DNA from 3 places in the Mesorhizobium sp. M0678 genome. Region 1 is predicted to be linked to each of the others. Evidence: predicted binding sites of a transcription regulator. Region 1 holds the regulator's gene; each other region holds the start of a gene.

What was found. Region 1 encodes LexA, which represses DNA repair genes until DNA is damaged. Its sites were predicted from a motif close to TGTTCNNNNTGTGTTCNG; they were not measured.
Region 2: the regulator LexA is predicted to act here: its motif matches at 1,215-1,232, upstream of NKI29_RS21320 (ImuA family protein).
Region 3: the regulator LexA is predicted to act here: its motif matches at 1,116-1,133, upstream of NKI29_RS14215 (helicase-related protein).

The regions. Positions count from the first base shown of each region.
Region 1 covers NZ_JAMYPT010000001.1:459,169-461,436, forward strand. The annotation lists partial or broken gene NKI29_RS02175 (ComEC/Rec2 family competence protein) at 1-676, shown strand, start outside; gene lexA (transcriptional repressor LexA) at 670-1,404, opposite strand; gene kynU (kynureninase) at 1,851-2,268, shown strand, end outside.
Region 2 covers NZ_JAMYPT010000012.1:78,748-81,015, reverse strand. The annotation lists gene NKI29_RS21335 (DUF1737 domain-containing protein) at 1-206, shown strand, start outside; gene NKI29_RS21330 (hypothetical protein) at 217-642, opposite strand; gene NKI29_RS21325 (metallopeptidase family protein) at 650-1,072, opposite strand; gene NKI29_RS21320 (ImuA family protein) at 1,256-2,268, shown strand, end outside.
Region 3 covers NZ_JAMYPT010000006.1:273,551-275,818, forward strand. The annotation lists gene NKI29_RS14215 (helicase-related protein) at 1-948, opposite strand, end outside; gene phbB (acetoacetyl-CoA reductase) at 1,680-2,268, opposite strand, start outside.

The sequences.
Region 1 (2,268 bases):
CATTGCCAGCATGGCGACGACCTGGTTGCGGCTGGCGGCACTTCCTTTTGCGCTCGCCGGCTTGCTGACGACAACGCAGACACGCATACCCGACGTATTGGTCTCGGAGGACGCGCGGCTGGTCGCGCTGCCGATCGGCAGCGGTGAACTCGCGGTCAACCGGGCACGCCCGAATGAGTTCACCATCGACAACTGGAAACGCGCGCTCACATCAGAGGCCATCGTCGCGCCGGAAACACCTGGAAAGAACGACCCGCAATTCGACATTGCCGATCCGGCCGACCTACCGCCGGGCATGCCGTTCATTTGCACGGACGGCCTCTGCCTTGCCAGGCATCCATCCGGCGCGATCATCGCGCAAGCCAAGGACCGCGATACTGCGCGGCCAGCCTGCGCCTTTGCCAGCTTGATCGTCATCGACGACGCCACCGCCCATAACCCCTGCTACTACGACCGGCTGGTCCTCGTCGTCACCAAACGGCAACTGGCGCGCGCGGGAAGTGCCGCCGTCTATTTCGATCCACAAGCGGCAACACGCGCCGAGATCCGCTTCGCCGTCAAAAAATCATACCGGCCCTGGCACGTGCAGCGGAAATTTTCACGCGCGGCACGGGGCCTGCCGCCATACCGCAGGGCCGACAACCCCAAAGCCGGCGCCAAGGGCGGAGCTCAGTAGCGGCGGATCAGTCCGACGAGCTTGCCCTGCACCTTGACCCTGTCTGGTCCGAAGATGCGCGTCTCGTAGGCCGGATTGGCGGCTTCCAGGGCGATCGAGGCGCCCTTGCGGCGGAACCGCTTCAGCGTCGCTTCCTCCTCGTCGACCAGTGCCACCACGATCTCACCGGGGCTCGCCGTATCGGCATTGCGGATGATCACCGTGTCGCCGTCGAAAATGCCAGCCTCGATCATCGAATCGCCTTTGACCTCGAGCGCATAATGCTCGCCGCCCATGATCATATCCGGCGGCACCGAAATCGAATGCGTCTGGTGCTGGATGGCATCGATCGGCACACCGGCCGCGATGCGGCCCATTACCGGGATCGAAACGGCGGCGACGACATCGTCGTCATTGCCGGCTGCAGGGACACGCGACGATGTCGGCTTGCCCTGCCGAGGGGCGCCTTGCCCAAGGCTGCCCTGGATGACACTCGGCGAGAACTTGCGTGCCGCATTGAGGCCGGGGGCGATCGAGTCAGGCAGGCGTAGCACCTCCAGCGCACGGGCCCGGTTGGGCAAACGGCGAATGAAGCCGCGCTCCTCCAGCGCCGTAATCAGCCGGTGGATTCCGGATTTGGAAGCCAGATCGAGCGCTTCCTTCATCTCGTCGAATGAAGGCGGGATACCGCTTTCCTTCAACCTTTCGTGGATGAACATAAGCAGTTCGTGTTGTTTGCGTGTCAGCATAGCGACCCCCAACAGAATCAGAAAAACAAACCCAGAACAAACACTATCTGTTCCAGTTGTGTTCCGCAACTGTTTAAAGTTTAATGAATGCGTTAAGGCTCGGGAAACAAACGACGTCCCTACCGGCGTACCGCATTTTCACCGCCGCGAGCCTCATCGCCTTGATTCTGCTTTCGTTTGCGCCCTTCTGGCCTCCTAGAAGGCGGCACTGGCATCGGCCGTCGGTCGGCAAAAGGCACGGAATTGAACCCGTATCGACTGTGCGGTTTGGTCAATGCACCGTGAACGAAACGAATTCAAAACGCCAACCTCGGGTTAAGTCCCGGTTTCCACCGCCTGGTCAGGCTGCTTCTCGCCGGTGGAGCCTTGCTGCGCGCAACCAGGTAATGGAAGAACAGTCGATGCGTGTCCGGCGTTGCGTTGGATCTTGGGGGAGCAGACAAATCATGACAGGAATTCCCGATCTCGTGGCCATAAAGGCGATGGATGCCGCGGATCCGTTGCGCGCGATGCGCGACCGCTTTGTGTTGCCGCAAGGAGTGATCTATCTCGACGGCAATTCGCTAGGAGCTGCTTCACGTGCCGCTTTCGATGAACTGCACAAGGCCGCGACCGAAGAATGGTCGCATGATCTCATCCGCGCATGGAACACGGCCGGCTGGTTCAACATGCCGCTTGAACTTGGCGACCAGCTCGGGCGCCTGATCGGTGCCGCGGCCGGCCAGACGGTGGTCTGCGACACGACATCGGTCAACATCTACAAGCTGCTGCACGCCGCCATGGCCATGCGACCGGAGCGGCAGGTCATCGTCGCCGAGGGCGATAGTTTTCCGACGGACCTCTACATGGCCGAGGGTGTGGTTT
Region 2 (2,268 bases), on a different contig from region 1:
TGAAACTCTACCGCTTTCTGTCCGGCCCGGACGATGCCAGCTTCTGCCACAAGGTGACGGCGGCGCTGAACAAGGGCTGGCACCTGTTCGGCTCGCCGACCTATGCCTATGACAAGGAGGCCAAGACCATGCGCTGCGGCCAGGCCGTGGTGAAGGACATCGAGGGCCAGGAATACGGCCCCGACACCAAGCTCAGCGATTGGTAGGTGCTACCGGCTACGGCAGCCTTTCCCAGACGGCTCTGATTTCGTTGAGCCGCGCGTCTGCGAGCCCGTCGACGTCATCGCAGCTGAAATAGAGTATCGATAGCGCTGCAAGGAGGCCGGGATAACCGGAGACGTAACCCATCTTCGTAAGTATCTCGGGAACCGGCAGTCGCTTGCGTTCGATCAAGGAGATCGCGCATTCTGCAGTCAGAGATGCCACCGGGTGGTCGACTTCGGATAGCCAAAAGTCGACCAGAGCTAGGAGAATGGCGGGCTCGACGGCAGCACTTGCGGGCAGATGGCAAAGCTCGCTAAGTGCTAAGAACGCGGCATTCGGCGAAATCCTCACTGCGGATTCGATCAGTTCCCGGCTCAGTGAAATGTCGTGATACGGCCAATTGCAATCGATCAGATCGGCAAATTCTGCTTCTGTCATCTGAGTGCTATTCAGCCGCTTCCTCGATCCGCTCCATATCGTCGTCCGACAGGCCGAAATGGTGGCCGATCTCGTGGATCAGCACATGGGTGACGATGTCGCCCAGCGTTTCCTCGTTCTCGGCCCAGTAGTCGAGGATGGCGCGGCGATAGAGCGTGATGCGGTTCGGCCCCTCGCCGGTCTGCGGGTTCCAGCGCTCGGCGATGCCGCGCCCCTCGAACAGGCCGAGCAGGTCGAAGGGCGTTTCCAGCGAAAGGTCGTCCATGATCTCGTCGGTCGGGAATTCGGCGATCTGAATGACGATCTCGCCGGTCAACTTGCGAAAGTCCTCCGGCAGATGGGCATAGGCCTCCAGCGCCAGGAGCTCGATTTCCTCCATCGTTGGCGAAAGCTGGTCGTGCCAGATGCGTGTTTGGTAGATGCGAGCCATGCTTTGTCCTTTGATCCCGGCATATAGGCTTTCGGGCCGGACTCGGCAAATGGTCGGGCTGGGGTGACCGTGTCACGCCCCCACTACAGGAATAAATTCCCCATGACTCCGCTTGACTCTTTGGCCGGCCTCTGGAATTCTAGGGAACATAACAGGAACAATTGTGAGTGGAAGCTGACCGTCATGGCGACAAGCGCCGTGGCGCGGGAGACTGTTTTTGCCCTGCGCCGCCAGATCGCGAAGATCGAAGGGACCTTGCCCGAGCGCCTGGAGGCGCCGGCCAGTTCGTCGTTTGACGCGGATGTCTCTCGTCAGAGTCTGACACCCTCTCGGCATCCGACACCCGCTCGGAATCTGACCATTGTCCGGCGCGGCCTCGCCATGGCGCCGCCCGATGCGTTTTTGCGCACCGGCGCCGAGCGCCTCGATGCTGCGCTGAGCGGCGGCCTGCCGAAGGCGGCGGTGAGCGAGTTTCATGGCGCCGCGACCCGCGATGCCGGGGCCGTTGCCGGTTTTGCCTTGTCGCTCGTCAGCCTGATCCTCAGCCAGGGGCCGCGATTGCCGGTGCTGTGGATCGGCACATCCGAGGTTTTCCGCGAGGCCGGCTTTCCCTATGCCAGGGGGCTTCACGCCTTCTTCGGCATCGAGCCGGAGCAATTGCTGTTTTCCGAGGCGCCAAGGCTGCTCGATGCGCTGTGGATCGCCGAGGAGGCTGCCCGGATGACGGCGCTGGCCGCCGTCATCCTCGAAATCCGCGGCAGCCCGCAGCGGCTTGACCTCACCGCGACGCGGCGGCTGCACGCCCGCGCGCAGAGTGCGGGCCGGCCGCTGTTCCTGCTGCGCCAGGCCGGCGAGCCCGAACCGACGGCAGCGCCCGTCCGCCTCATCCTGTCGGCGGCACCGGCGGCAACGCGTAAGACGCTTGCCGGGCCGCTCGCCGGCTCGATCGGCCGACCCGCCTTCACCGTCGCCATCGGCAAGAGCCGCACGGCCTTGCCCGGAAAATTCACACTGGAGTGGAACCCCGATGAACGCATATTCGAAGAAAGACGGGGCGAGCAAGGAAGGTCTCAGGAATGGGCCCCAGAACGGCCAAAGACTCCTATCCCTGTGGTTTCCGCATCTCGCCGCCGAGAGGATCCTGCGGCAGCGTCTGGGGCGGTCCTGGCGTTCCCGGCCGTCGGATCACCTGCCGC
Region 3 (2,268 bases), on a different contig from region 1:
ATGCGCGGTACGCCACTGCAGCACTTTCACCGGATCGAAATCATGCGCCTCGATCTTGTTGACCAGTTCATCATCCAGCGGATCGACCTGGCCGGTGACGCCGAAGGTGCCGTCGCGCAGATGCCGGCCGGCGCGGCCGGCAATCTGGCCGAGCTCGGCCGCCGTCAGGTTGCGGTACTGGTAACCGTCGAATTTGCGATTCTGGGCGAAGGCAACGTGGTCGAGGTCGAGGTTGAGGCCCATGCCGATGGCGTCGGTGGCGACGAGGTAGTCGACGTCGCCCGACTGGAACAGCGCCACCTGGGCGTTGCGGGTGCGCGGGCTGAGTGCGCCGAGCACGACGGCGGCACCGCCCTGCTGGCGGCGGATCAGCTCGGCGATGGCATAGACCTCGTCGGCCGAGAAGGCGACGATCGCGGTGCGCCGCGGCAGGCGGGTCAGCTTCTTCGAGCCGACATAGGCAAGATGCGACAGGCGTGGTCGCGTCACTACCGACACGCCCCGCAGCAGGCGCTGCAGAATGCCGTGCATGGTGGCGGCGCCGAGCAGCAGCGTCTCCTGGCGGCCGCGCAGATGCAGGATGCGATCGGTGAAGATGTGTCCGCGTTCGAGATCGCCGGCGAGCTGGACCTCGTCGATGGCAACGAAGGCGGCGTCGGTCTCGCGCGGCATCGCTTCCACGGTGCAGACCGAGTATTTCGCGCCCGCCGGCTGGATCTTTTCCTCGCCGGTGATGAGCGCCACCTTATGGGCGCCGACCTTCTCGCAGACGCGCGTATAGACCTCGCGGGCAAGCAGCCTGAGCGGCAGGCCGATGACGCCGCTTTCGTGCGCCACCATGCGCTCGATCGCGAGATGGGTCTTGCCGGTATTGGTCGGGCCGAGCACGGCCGTCACGTCTCGACCCGACAGGATCAGCGGTTCAGTGTGTTTCGGATAGATGTTCATCGGCCTGGAAATAAGGCTCTCTGCCTCGCATTGTCGGGAGCGCGCCCATATTGGCCGCGTATGACAGGCGACACATAGGGATTTCGGGCGCGAAGCGAAAGCGGAATATGCCGAGGGCAGGCCGATTGGTTGGTTCGAAGCCAGAAAATCTGTTCCCGATTAACAGTTGGAACGAGTCTGGAACGAATCAGCGACGAATCACTGACTCGCGCTGATTCAGGGTTTGTTCACGGCTACATCTGGGTTTTCTGTCGGCGAGTCTCACCACATGCTGAATCACGGAAACTGGCCCGATTTATGCAAGTGGCATCCAAGCGAGCACTGCGGTTAACCTTTGCCGGTGAATGGTCGTGGCTGGCCAATCTGCTTCGCACAACATTATGAAATTATTGATGTTTCCTAACGCGCTTCAATCATTTCGAGGGTGTTTTCAGCTCTCGCCGTTAACGTTCCGCTCAAAGCCGGAACGAATCGGCGACGAATCAGAGATAGCCGAAGTTTCTTGGTTTGTTCACCGCTGCATGTTGTGTTGTGAACAGCTTTTCCACCGAGAATCCACAGGCTGCCGGGCGGTTTTTGCATAGGCTGCGCAGCGGCCGTTAACCTTTGCGTGCCGGATTGGGGCAGCGTGCCGCATCGAGATCTTGCAACGGGAAGACCGCTATAGAAACGGGCCGTTTTGCAGGCCCGTTCGTCCAAGCGCGTATCTGTCTCAACGTAAAGATAAACGATCAGGCGATGTACTGGCCGCCATTGGCTGATATGGTCGAGCCGGTGATGAAACCGGCATCGTCGGAAGCGAGGAAGACGACGCAGCGCGCGATTTCCTCCGGCTCGCCGAGACGGCCGACCGGGATGTGCGGGATGACGCGCTCGTTGAGGACCTTCTCGTCCATTGCCTTGACCATCTCGGTGGCGATGTAGCCAGGGCAAATGACGTTGACGGTGATGCCGGCGCGCGCGCCTTCCTGGGCCAGTGCCTTGGTGAAGCCGATATCGCCGGCCTTCGAGGCCGAATAATTGACCTGGCCGACCTGGCCTTTCTGGCCGTTGATCGAGGAGATGGTGATGATGCGACCGAACTTGCGGTCGCGCATGCCGCCCCACAACGGATGCGTCATGTTGAAGACGCCGGAAAGGTTGGTGTCGAGGACCTCTTTCCATTGCTCGCGCGTCATCTTGTGGAACATCGCGTCACGAGTGATGCCGGCATTGTTGACCAGCACCGAGACGGGACCGAGATCGGCTTCGATCTGTTTGATGCCGGCGGCGCAGGCCTCGTAGTCGGCGACGGACCATTTATAGACCGGGATGCCGGTC